Regions from separate parts of the Thermoanaerobacter ethanolicus JW 200 genome, predicted to be linked through region 1. Evidence: riboswitches for the same ligand, from Rfam matches in the RefSeq annotation. Region 1 holds a riboswitch; each other region holds the start of a gene.

Region 1 (3,188 bases):
AGCTATCAATTAATGGTAGAATGAATAAGCATCAAAGAGAATTTTTAAAGCTTTTACTCAATCATTTAGATGAAACGTATAAACATCTTTATGAGATAGAAGAGAGTATTAATGCTGAGATTGAAAAATACAAGAGACAGATTGAACAGCTAGATGGAATACCTGGCATAGATGTAACGGCAGCTGCTGCAATAATTGCTGAAATAGGTACAGATATGGATAAATTCAAGACTGCAGAGCACATTTGCTCATGGGCAGGATTAAGTCCCGGTAATAATGAAAGTGCGGGAAAAAAAAGTCCACTCGAGTAACAAAAGGAAACACTTATATAAAGAGGATACTGTGTGAAGTAGCATGGAGTATAACCCGCATAAGGGATTCATATCTTGCCACATGGTATTGGAAAGTAAAGCAGCGCCGTGGTACAAAAAAAGCGGTAGTAGCACTTGCCAGGAAAATATTAGTTATCATTTATACTATGCTTAAAAATAACACTGACTATGATGAAAGAATTTTCGATGAAGTGCGAAAGAAACAGGAAATAATTCGCGTTAAACGGATTATTAACGAAGCTCGCAAGTTGGGTTTAGAAGTAACAGTGTCCCAAATTTAAGTAGTATAATTAGATAACTTTACAAAAATTCCCAGCTGATGCTTTTAAAGCATTGGTTTAATATTTATTACCTTTTTTCTGGCTGGATGTTTAAGCCTATGCAGTTGTCAATGTTCAAAATTCTCCTTTTAGATAGTCTATTTTCGTGTTAACTTTTATATAACCGATAATCATGCCTTCAACTTGAGGTATACCGCTACCGCTTATCATAGGTTCTTTTTTCACTATTATACCCAATAATAAGCCTATTAGAGAAAGGAAAATTATCCAGCCAATTAACAAGTAAGGATTTGTATGAAGAATTTTGTATACACTTATTACAAGAATATTTGTTTTTTCAAGAATATATCTTAAAATAGCAATAATCAATCCAACAAAGAAACCTGTTATAATGCCTTCAACTATAATACGCTTGCGAAATTCTTCCCAATGTATTAAAGTATTGAATGTTATACTTTTACCTTTATTCAATAAGATCCCTCCCAAAACATAAAATGAATGAATATTTATTTTTCTCATATTATCATTATACTACAAAATAATGATATCTAGTATTTTATATTGTTAAGTTTACTTATAGAATAATAAGCAGTATTACAAAATTTGGATATAAAACAATACAAAAATCTTTTTATTTTAAACAAATAAACATAAACATTATGCTTTGAAGTAAATTTTCACATATTCTTGCAGGCTTCATAAAAAAGTGATATAATATTCAAAAAGGGATGAAGCCCCCTTTTGGAAAATCCGAACTGCTGATAAACAGCTGATGGCTTCTACGGTAAAAACGTAGGGGTTGTCAGCTTTTTTGTATTTAGTGCATTTGCCTACAACTTTGAAAGGGAGGTACTTTCTTATGCCTTTCCATAGCATATTATTTGAAAAAAACGAAGATGGAGTAAAAAAAGAAACATTCGAAGCGCCTGATTTTTTTGTTGACTTAAATCTTGATCAAATTATAGATGTCATAACAAGAGGCAAAGAAGAATATAATTTAAAACTGTTTTTTTACACTCCTTTAAACGATATTGATACTATCAAGTATCGCCATGAAATAATGCAAGATCTTGAAAATGAAGTTTTGCTTGAGGATATAAAATCATTTGCGGAAAAAATGCAAGAAATGCGCAAACACCTTGCTCAAGCAGACAAACTTTACTACAAATACCAGAAAGAAAGATGGTTTTTGGATGCTGTAGAAATCTACTGTGATGCAATTACTGATTTAGTAGAAGACTTGTCTTCTGTAGAGTTAAAATCTCGTGGTTTTTTAGCATTTCGTCAATATTTGATAGATTATATTAATTCTGACCGTTTTCAGCTGCTACTGAGTGAAACGAAAAAACTTAAAGCTGATTTGTCTACAGTAAAATATTGCTTGTTAATAAAAGGTAACCGTGTGACGGTTCGTAAATATGAATCTGAAATTGATTACAGTATAGAAGTAGAAAAAACGTTTGAAAAATTCAAACAGGAAGCAGCAAAGGATTATAAAGTCAAATTTTCTGATTGGCCAGATATGAACCATGTCGAAGCAAAAATATTGGATTTAGTAGCTCAGTTATATCATGATATATTTTCTAATCTTGATAATTATTGTATGAAAAATAGTGATTATTTAGACGAGACAATAGCTACTTTTGATAGGGAAGTACAATTTTATATTGCTTATTTGGAATATATGGCACTATTCAAGCGCGCTGGACTAAAATTTTGTTATCCACAAATATCTAGTAAATGCAAGGAAGTTTATAATTACGAAGGATTTGATTTAGCTCTGGCTTATAAACTCATCAACGAAAATTCGGCTGTTGTTTGTAATGATTTTTATTTAAAAGGTAAAGAGCGTATATTTGTAATTACCGGTCCGAACCAGGGAGGCAAAACAACATTTGCACGCACTTTTGGACAATTGCATTATTTGGCCAGTATAGGCTGCCCTGTTCCCGGAAAGGAAGCGCAACTCTTTCTTTTTGATAAACTATTTACACATTTTGAAAAGGAAGAAAATATTAAAGATCTTCGTGGAAAACTGGAAGATGAATTGTTTAGAATTCACAATATTCTTGCTCATGCGACATCAAACAGTATTATAATAATGAATGAAATTTTTACCTCTACCACAGCAAAAGACGCATTATTTTTAAGTAAGAAGATAATGGAAAAAATAATACAATTAGATGTGCTGTGCGTCTGGGTAACATTTATAGATGAATTGGCATTCTTAAGCGAAAAAATTGTAAGTATGGTCAGTACGGTAGTTCCTGAGAATCCGGCATTGCGCACATATAAAATTGTTAGAAGACCTCCTGATGGGCTTTCATACGCCATATCAATTGCTGAAAAATACAGGCTAACGTATAATTGCTTAAAGGAGAGGATAAAATCATGAAAGTTTTACTTATGTATAGAGATCATGATTTTGACCTGCAACAAAAATTGCCCTCGAACGAAGAAGCATTGATACAGGATTTAGAATTAAACACTTTGTTCAATGCTATGTCCCTTGGTGATAATTTTTTATTTGAAGTAGCCAAAAAATCTGTTTTATCCAGCGTGTATAGTGATCTGG
Region 2 (3,188 bases), 590 kb from region 1:
TTTTTTTAGAAATTACCTGTCTGACTATTTGAGGTTTATATTCTTTAATTATTTTATCTCCCTCTTCAATATATTTTACAATATGTGGAACCATGAGGTTTCCACCGTTTATTACAGCGGAAAAAGCCGTAATCATTTGAATAGGAGTCACGGCAATTCCCTGACCAAATGACATAGTGGCGAGGTCTACGGGGTATACTTTTGACTTTAGCAAAATCATTCCACTGGCTTCGCCGGGCAGTTCAATCCCCGTAGGCGAGCCAAAACCAAAAGCATATATGTATTTATAAAAAGTGTCAAGGCCTAAACGTTCTACCACCTGCATAAAAACTGTATCACTTGATTTTTCAATAGCTTGCGAAAAAGTTATATCTCCCAAAACTGTCCAACTTCTAATTTTTCTACCGGAGACTATATAATACCCAGGGTCATAGAATTTTTCGTTTGGCGTAACTACAGCTGATTCTAATGCTGCAGAAGCGGTTATCACTTTAAATACCGAACCGGGTTCGTAAATACTTGATATTGCAGGATTTGACCAATATTCTTGTGAAGGTACATCTTGCGGATTATTTGGGTCAAAATCAGGCAAGTTAGCCATTGCAAGTATTTCACCCGTTTTTGGATTCATAACTATTGCTGTTATACCATCTTGCGGTTTATACTTTTCATAGCCATTTTTTATAGCTTTTTCTGTATAACTTTGTATTACAGAATCAATTGTGAGGACAATATTATCACCATTTGTAGGTTTGTAAAGCTTGCTTGGGACTCCTACTTTTCTACCTTCTGCATCTACAAGAGAGATTTCACGGCCAGGTACACCACTTAAGTATTTATTTAAAGAATATTCAAGGCCATACAAACCATTGCCATCAATTCCTGTGAACCCTAATACTTGTGATAGCATTTTGCCGTTGGGATAATTTCTCATAAAAGTATCTTCTACATATATGCCTGGTATGTTAAGACTTTTTATTTTATTTATATTTTCAAGAGGAATGGACCTGCCAAGTACAGCCCATTCTGATTTTTTATTTGAAAGAATTTTATAAAGTGAATCTTTGTCCATATTTAAATATTTATAGAGTTCTTCAGAAACTTTTTCTGGGTTTTTTATAAATTTAGGAGCCGCAAATACATCTCCTGCTGGAACATTACAGGCAAGTATATTCCCGTTTACATCATAAATATTGCCCCGTTGAGGCTTTAATATGATATCAGCAGTACTTTGCCTTTCGACTGCCATGGCAAGTTTTTCGGAGTTTATACCCTGTATCCATATAAGCCTTACAATAAGGGCGAAAAACATGATAGTAAGAAAGACGAATATAGTAAATGTTCGTTTTTTTACATATGATGTCAATTTTATTCTAACCCCTTTTTATAAAGATTTTGTTTATCCAATATAATTATACCATAGATATTTTGTGGTATAATTAGATAAAAAGATAAAATAATTAAGCTTTATTAAATGCTAAGCAAAAATCATAAATCCAAACCGAAAAACAGTCTTTAATATGTAGCCTTTTCACTTGTATTTTTGTTTAAAAAATGTATAATATTATTATAGAGAAAAATTAAATGACGGTGATGAAGCTCACCTTATTGCCGTGAAGGCTAATGGCTTCTACATTGTTGAATGTAGAGGCCATTTTTGTTTATTTGACAAAAAAGAGAGGATGAGAATCTGCATGAAGTTAGAATTTATTCCATTGTATGAGGTTTTTGAAAAATATAAGGGAGGTTGTCCAATATGCAAGATTATAAAAGACGAAGAAAAAGCCTATTGTGAGCATTTGTTTGAAGATGAGGTTTTAAAAGACCCTGAAATGTATGTCAAAATAAGAGAGACAAATTTCTGCCATTATCATTTGGAATTATTGAATAATTCATATGATAAATTGGGTTTGGCAATTGCATTAAAAGCAAATATCAGTTATAAATTGCAGCAGATTACAGACAAACGTAAGTCTTTAAAGAAAAAAAGAGCGAAAGAAACAAAAAACAAATGCCTTATTTGTGATTATTTAAGTGAAAGAGATAAATACCAGATGCATATATTGATAGATATTTTACATACTGATAAAGAATTTGTTGAAAAGCATAGTGAAGGGTTGTCTAAATTGTGTTTTCATCACCTAAATATGCTTATAGAAGCTAAAAAGGATATTACACCACAAATTGAGAAAATAATTAAAATAAATGAAACGGCAATTGAAAAAAATATTACTGATCTTGAATGGTTTATAACAAAATTTGATTATAGATTTCATGATGAACCATGGTATGACTCCAAGGATTCGTTTGAAAGAGCATTGAAATTATTGAGAGGTGGCTATTATGATTAGGATTTCTTTTGAAATTACTGATGAAAGCTTTGAAGAAATCAAAGAGTTAGTTGCTGACTTTGAAAAAGATGGTTTTACAGAAGAAGATGCATATAGAGCTATTTTTGAAATGGGGATTAAAGCATATCAAATAGAAAGGGATAATCCTAATGAAGATGACTTAAGAAGACAGCTTATTTCTATGGCGTCTAAATACTCTGCAATGAAATTTAAAAATTTTCAGTTGATGCGTGACAACCAAACACTTGAAATAAGATTAAAAGGTTATGAGTCTGAAAATAGATATCTTAAAAAAACTTTAGGTATAAGGGTTGATGAATGATGAGATATATATGTCCTGTGTGTTTTAAAATAGCTGAAATTGGAGAAGAAAAGTGCTCGAATTGCGGATATGATTTTAAAAATATATCAAAGGATGATTACAGTGAAAAACTTATAAAAGCTATAAATCATCCAGACTATAATGTTGCTTACATGGCAGCAAAAATAATTGGGGAACTTAAAATAAAGAAAGCAGAAAAAGTATTGATAGAACATTTACGCAATAATGGGGGTAAAAAGGACCCATATATTGAACAGATTATTGTTTGGGCTCTTGGAGAGATTGGCGGAGAAGAGTCTCACAGGTTTCTTTTAGAAAACAAAGATAAATTCTCAATTTTAACAAAAAATATCATTGAAAATTCTTTGGAGAAAATTAAAACAAGAGTGGCAAATAAGGAAGGTGAGTCAATTGGAAAATAAAGAGATAAAAAACAACGTGAATAATAACATTAAAGTCTTGGGGTGGGTTGCATTTTTTGGTGGATTAAGTCAGGATATGATTGTACCTATTTT
Region 3 (3,188 bases), 610 kb from region 1:
TATTTCCAATGCACCAACATCATATCCTATCTTGTATGTAAATTTACTCTCTGCCGTAATACCACCTACGCTTTTAAAATATTCCAGATTTATGCCGAACAATTCGTTTGCTACTGTTTTTACTTCATCAATGACTGCATTGAGCCTTAAAAGATAAATAGACAAAGCTTTACTATATTGTTCTTCAATATCCCTTTCAATATGACCTTTTAATTTTTCAAATTCTTCTATAATAGCTCTTTCGAGGTACTTTTCAAGCTCTTTTTTCTGATTAATTCGACTAAAGTCACGAATACCGTGGTAATATCCTTTTATCTTTTCTGATACTCTTATACTGATAAACTGTTTATATTCTTCCATCTTTTTATCAAAATTCTGTAAAATATTTTTCATATCACCTTGAAACAATAAGGATATTTCTTTTTTGCTTTTTTCAACTTCTTTAATAAAGTTCTCAAAAGATTTTATATTAGATTCAAGACGCTCTAATGGAATTTGTTTCAATTTTATACTGCTTTCAAAAAAAGTTTGGCACATCGAAATAATTCTTTCAATATTTTTGGCATAGCTTTCAAGCAACACTTTTTCTTTTTCTTTTATTAAAAAATTCTGCAAATCATTTTCCAGCTTTTGAGTTCCACTCTTTTCAATTGCTTTATTATCTTTTGATATTTTGCCTTCTAATGCCAATTTAGCAGAAATTGGATAAATAGAAATGTTATTATTCTTTGTAATTTCTCTTACAATATTTTCATTAAAATTGATTATTTCCTTTAGCTCCATTTCATTTACATAGTCAATTTTATTTAAAACAAAAAATATTTTATTAACATTTTCAGATATTTTAGACAAAAACTCCCTTTCCAGTTCACTTATAGGAGGGTCTACTGAAAGCAAAAAAATCACAGCATCAGCTTTATTTATATAACTATATGCAACATCTGTATTATGTTTATAGACTGAACCAATTCCCGGTGTATCTATGATTACTACGTCATTACTTATAAACTCAAAAGGATATCCTATATGTATTTCCTTGACTCCTTTTATGTTTTTAGGGTTGTTTTTTTCTGTGCAATACAAATCCAATTCTTTAATGTCAATATTTTCACTTCTGCCATCATCATATAGAACTTTTGCCCATATATCAGGGCTATATTGGATTTTTGTTATAACAGATGTTAAAGGAACAACACCTGTTGGAAGTATATCAGCTCCTAACATATAATTAGTAAATGTTGATTTTCCTCTTTTAAATTGTCCTAATATCACAAGATAAAAAATATTATTGCAAAATTTATTTTTAACTTCTGAAACAGCTTCTCCTACTGCTTTAATATTGATATCTTTTGATATTCTTTCTATTTTTTCAAATATCACATCTAAACTTTTTTTAATCTGGTCATATTGTTTCTTCATAATCTCACCTCCTAGCCACAGTATAATCGAAATTCAGATATGGAGTGACATTTTTACTTTACTATCACCCCCTAAAAAGCAAAATAGTTCCTACTGGCTTTTACACCAAGTAGGAACTATCAGCCTTTCGGCGGTTGAAGTGAGTTCCATCACTTTTTATACAATTGTCAATATCATTATACCCAAAATGTAAAAACTTTGCAAGATAGTAAAAGCTAAAGATATGCGTGCATTATATTTTTTGTTATATGATATAATGAAAGCAAGGGGAGGTTTATTAAACTGTGACTTTCAAAGAATAAGCATAGAAAAGTGGATAAAAATTTAAGTTTTAGAAAGGATGAGAAATTATGCCTAAAATATCTGCTTTTGAAAAACATTTTGACAGATATGAAGAATGGTTTGAAAAAAATGAATACGCCTATCAATCGGAATTAGATGCTGTAAAATTGCTTATGCCGAAATTTGAAAAAGGGTTGGAAGTAGGAATCGGAACTGGAAAGTTTGCAGTACCTCTAGGTATAAAAAGCGGAGTAGAACCTTCTTATCAAATGAGAAAAATAGCTTTAGAACGGGGTCTTAATGTGGTAGATGGAGTAGCAGAAAATCTTCCGTTTGAAGACAACTCTTTTGACCTTGTTTTAATGGTGACGACTGTATGTTTTGTAGACGATGTGCTAAAATCCTTCAAAGAATGTTTTAGAGTACTTAAAAATAGCGGTACAATTTTAATAGGCTTTGTAGATAGAGAGAGCACAATTGGCAAAATATATCAAGCAAATAAAGAAAAAAGTCTATTTTACAAAGAAGCAACGTTTTATTCTACAAGTGAAATAGTTGAATTGCTTTACGAAGCAGGATTTAAAAATTTCAATTTCTCACAGACCATTTTTAAAAAACTTGATGAAATAAAAGAAAAAGAACCTGTAAGATATGGCTTTGGCAAAGGCTCCTTCATAGTAATAAGCGCTAAAAAATGATATTTGAACTACACTTTTTAAAACAAAGCTTTTATTACGTTGTCTAAAAAATCCCCTTCTTTGGGTTGCGTATCCTCTTTTGATTCTATTTTTTCTATCAATGTACCTGATAAAACAATTTGCACATTTTGATTTCTATCCACAATTATTGAGATAGGTTCCAAAGCTCCGCTAAGTATACCTAAAATAACCATTATCTGTGAAGGGGTTAAGACTCCCTTCTTTTTTTCATCTCCTCCTTTTCCACCTGTATTATCTTTTTCACCATTTTCCCCATTCCCTTTATCACCATTCCCTCCATCTACATCAGGATGTTCTCCACCTTCTTCATCTTTATCCTCCTCCTTATTTTCTTTTTGACCATTCTCTTCGCTATTTTCCCTTAATCCTAGCTTTAATAGCAAATCTTTCAATTGGGATTCTAAATTATCCGATGAAAACATGTATTTTCTCCCCCTATAACTTTTATGTCATCTTATTGGCAGTGGAAAAATTATTATCGCTGGCTCTTCAGGTTTTGCATAACCCAAACCGAAATAGAGAATCAACGAAAGTACAATTACAAGCAAATAAGCATTTAATCCTTCTTTTTCTTCTTTCATAGCGATCACTCTTTTCATAAAATTTTATATACTCATTTTTACATATGATTTTATAGTTTGTCTTGTGCTTGTACTGAATAATAAATATAGGCCTCCACATTAGTATGGAAGCCTATGCTTTGTCTCCTCTGTATATTAAAGCTTCTTCGTCTACGTATAATTCACAAGGTTTATATTCATTTTCAAT
Region 4 (3,188 bases), 350 kb from region 1:
AGAACAAATAGAAGACAAATTAGAAAAAGGACAATTTTTTCTGAGGGAAGAAAAAGAAGAGAAAAATAAAAAAATAAATTCGCCAGAAGAAGAAAAAGAAGAAAACGTGGCATCGCAAATAGTACAGCAAGAGGATATAGATCTAGAAAAGGTGTGGGCTGAAGTAAAAGAAATGATAAAAAAAGAAAGAATAGCTTTGTATGCCTTTATAGAAAAAGGGATTCCTTATTTAAAAAAAGGAACAATTGTGGTAGAATATCCTGAAGAGTATGCTTTATTAAAGGAGGAATTGAGCAAAGCGGAAAACAAAAGTTTTATTGAAGGAATATTAAAAGAACTAGTTGGGAAGGCAATTCCTTTGAAGTTTGAATTAAGAAAAAATGAAGAGGAATTACTTGTACAGCAAGTTAAGGAGTTTTTTGGTGAAGATATAGAGATAATATAATTTTCACAAATAATTCAAAAAAGCATATAAATATTTTTAGAATAAAATTTAGGAGGTTATAGTGTTATGGCAAAAGGCGGATTTCCGGGCGGGTTTAATATAAATAACATGATTAAACAAGCCCAACAGATGCAAGAAGAAATAAAGAAAATGCAAGAAGAGCTAATGCAAAAGACTGTAGAAGCTACTGTCGGTGGTGGGATGGTAAAAGCAGTTGCTAATGGCAGAAAAGAACTTGTAAGTATTGAAATAAATCCTGATGTTGTAGATAAAGATGATGTAGAAACGTTAGAAGACCTTGTATTAGCTGCGGTTAATCAAGCGTTAAGGAATGCAGAAGAAATGATTGCTTCTGAAATGGCAAAGATAACCGGAGGACTAAACATTCCTGGACTGTTTTGAGGTGAAAAAATGAACTATTATTCTACTTCTATAGCGAAGCTTATAGAAGAACTGTCAAAGTTGCCCGGTATAGGTCCTAAAACAGCACAAAGGCTTGCTTTTTTCATAATAAATATGCCTTTGGAAGAGGTAAAAAGCTTGTCTCAAGCGATTATTGATGCAAAAGAAAAGATAAAGTATTGTAGAATTTGTTATAACATAACTGACACAGAGGTTTGTAACATATGTAGTGATAAAGAAAGAGATCATTCTCTTATATGTGTTGTTTCTCATCCTATGGATGTTGTTGCAATGGAGAAAATACGAGAGTATAAAGGAGTGTATCATGTACTTCATGGTGTTATTTCTCCTATAGAGGGCGTTGGCCCTGAAGATATAAAAATTAAAGAACTTTTAGACAGAGTAAAAAATGGAAATGTAAAAGAAGTCATACTTGCTACAAATCCTGACATAGAAGGAGAAGCGACAGCAATGTACATTGCTAAGCTATTAAAACCGTTAGGAATAAAAGTCACAAGGATTGCTCATGGGGTGCCGGTAGGTGGTGACTTGGAATACACCGATGTTGTAACTCTTTCAAGGGCTCTTGAAGGTAGAAGAGAATTGTAAAAGGTATTGCATTTTCATTTGTACTTTATTATAATAAATTTGTAGTAAATAACAGAAGGCGATGGAGCTCGCCATAAATGCGGAAACGCTGATGGCTCCTATTAGGATGATATAAGGCCTAATAGGAGCTTTTTATTGCCCAAAAATGTAAACAGAAAGGGAGATTTTCATGGAATACATCTATATAGGGATTGGAGGATTTTTTGGAGCAGTACTAAGATATTTAATAACAATTTACTTTACAAAGATGTATCACACTGCATTTCCCTTTGAAACTTTTATGATAAATATTTTAGGTTCGTTTTTGTTAAGTTTTATTGCTAATTTTACTATGGATGAGTACAAGGTAAATACTAATTTGAGATTGGCGATAACAACAGGATTTATTGGGGCTTTTACAACATTTTCTACTTTTAGTATGGAAACAATAAATTTATTAAAAGCAGGGAAAGATTATATTGCTCTAAGTTATATAATTTTATCAATATTTGGAGGCCTTTTGATGTCTTATTTAGGATTTGAATTTGCTGACAAAACTTTTGACTTACTAAAGGAGCGGGAGGAAGAACAGTGACAAGTATACTATATGTAGGAATTGGAGGAATTTTGGGAGCAATATTGAGATATGAAATATCGCGGCATATAAAGGAAAACCGAGAGATAGTTATTCCTATCGAAACTTTTATTATAAATGTATTAGGTGCGTTTTTATTAAACTTTTTATCAAGTCCTAAAATAAATGTAAATTTAAGCTATGATGTTAAACTTTTTCTGACAACGGGATTTCTAGGTGCTTTTACAACATACTCAACTTTTTCCCATGAGACAGTAGACTTAATCAAGAATAAAAAATATTTTCATGCATTTATATATATGTCCTTAACAATTATATTTGGACTAATAGGAGGAGTATTGGGATATTATCTCGGAAATTATATGGGAAAATTGATTTGATTGGTGTATAATATATGTCAGTAGAAAATAAATATCAGTTAGGAGGAATAAAATGTGAATTTGAATTATAATAATCTGCTGTCTGCTTTATCTTTGGCCCTTGACGTGCAAGAGTATAAGAACATGGGACATGCAAGAAGGGTGGCTTATATTTCTCTAAGGATTTCTGAGATGCTGAATTTGGATGAAAAAGAAACAAAAAAAGTGTATTATTCTGCTTTGTTACATGATATAGGACAAGGAGATATATACGAAGATTTTAACAAAGACGAATGGTGGAAACACAGTGAAAGAGGAAGTGAAATTGTAAAGAAGTTGCCCTTTGGAGAAAATTTTTCGGATATTATAAGATATCATCATGAAAATTACGATGGAAGCGGACATTTTAAACTAAATGGCGATTCTATTCCTTTAGGAGCTCAGATTGTTTTTATATCTGATCAATTTGATATACGGTACACCTCATCGGTTGGGAAAGAAAGTGAGTATAATATTCGGAATAATATCAAAGAAGGTATAAAAAGTGGTACTGGCAAGATGTTTAATCCCGTGGTTGCAAATGCATTACTTGACCTTACAAGACAAGAAAAATTTTGGCTTGATTATAAATTTTTTGATATAAAAAGTATATTAAAAAGGATTGAACCTAAAGACACGGTTTCAATAGGAATTAATGAATTAGAGGATATAGCAGAGGTTTTTGCACAGATTATCGATAATAGAAGCCGTTTTACCTATAACCATTCTAAAGGTATTTCAAAGTTAGCTTATGAAATGG

The links. Region 1 has a riboswitch for fluoride ahead of EB239_RS00670 (MutS-related protein). Riboswitches for the same ligand answer to the same signal wherever they lie in the genome.
Region 2: it holds a riboswitch for fluoride, as region 1 does, so the genes downstream of both, EB239_RS12195 (DUF6062 family protein) here and EB239_RS00670 (MutS-related protein) in region 1, are expected to answer to the same signal.
Region 3: it holds a riboswitch for fluoride, as region 1 does, so the genes downstream of both, EB239_RS12125 (dynamin family protein) here and EB239_RS00670 (MutS-related protein) in region 1, are expected to answer to the same signal.
Region 4: it holds a riboswitch for fluoride, as region 1 does, so the genes downstream of both, crcB (fluoride efflux transporter CrcB) here and EB239_RS00670 (MutS-related protein) in region 1, are expected to answer to the same signal.

The regions. Positions count from the first base shown of each region.
Region 1 is NZ_CP033580.1:105,556-108,743, reverse strand. It holds partial or broken gene EB239_RS00680 (IS110 family transposase) at 1-613, shown strand, start outside; gene EB239_RS00675 (hypothetical protein) at 728-1,084, opposite strand; fluoride riboswitch at 1,329-1,402, shown strand; gene EB239_RS00670 (MutS-related protein) at 1,473-3,008, shown strand; gene EB239_RS00665 (MutS-related protein) at 3,005-3,188, shown strand, end outside.
Region 2 is NZ_CP033580.1:2,422,986-2,426,173, reverse strand. It holds gene EB239_RS12200 (peptidoglycan D,D-transpeptidase FtsI family protein) at 1-1,312, opposite strand, end outside; fluoride riboswitch at 1,581-1,640, shown strand; gene EB239_RS12195 (DUF6062 family protein) at 1,695-2,351, shown strand; gene EB239_RS12190 (hypothetical protein) at 2,344-2,673, shown strand; gene EB239_RS12185 (HEAT repeat domain-containing protein) at 2,670-3,095, shown strand; gene EB239_RS12180 (MFS transporter) at 3,085-3,188, shown strand, end outside.
Region 3 is NZ_CP033580.1:2,409,845-2,413,032, forward strand. It holds gene EB239_RS12125 (dynamin family protein) at 1-1,419, opposite strand, end outside; fluoride riboswitch at 1,523-1,582, opposite strand; gene EB239_RS12130 (class I SAM-dependent methyltransferase) at 1,770-2,399, shown strand; gene EB239_RS12135 (hypothetical protein) at 2,417-2,842, opposite strand; gene EB239_RS14660 (hypothetical protein) at 2,870-3,019, opposite strand; gene EB239_RS12140 (bis-aminopropyl spermidine synthase family protein) at 3,114-3,188, opposite strand, start outside.
Region 4 is NZ_CP033580.1:451,071-454,258, forward strand. It holds gene dnaX (DNA polymerase III subunit gamma/tau) at 1-445, shown strand, start outside; gene EB239_RS02275 (YbaB/EbfC family nucleoid-associated protein) at 512-847, shown strand; gene recR (recombination mediator RecR) at 857-1,456, shown strand; fluoride riboswitch at 1,505-1,564, shown strand; gene crcB (fluoride efflux transporter CrcB) at 1,626-2,030, shown strand; gene crcB (fluoride efflux transporter CrcB) at 2,027-2,410, shown strand; partial or broken gene EB239_RS02295 (HD-GYP domain-containing protein) at 2,465-3,188, shown strand, end outside.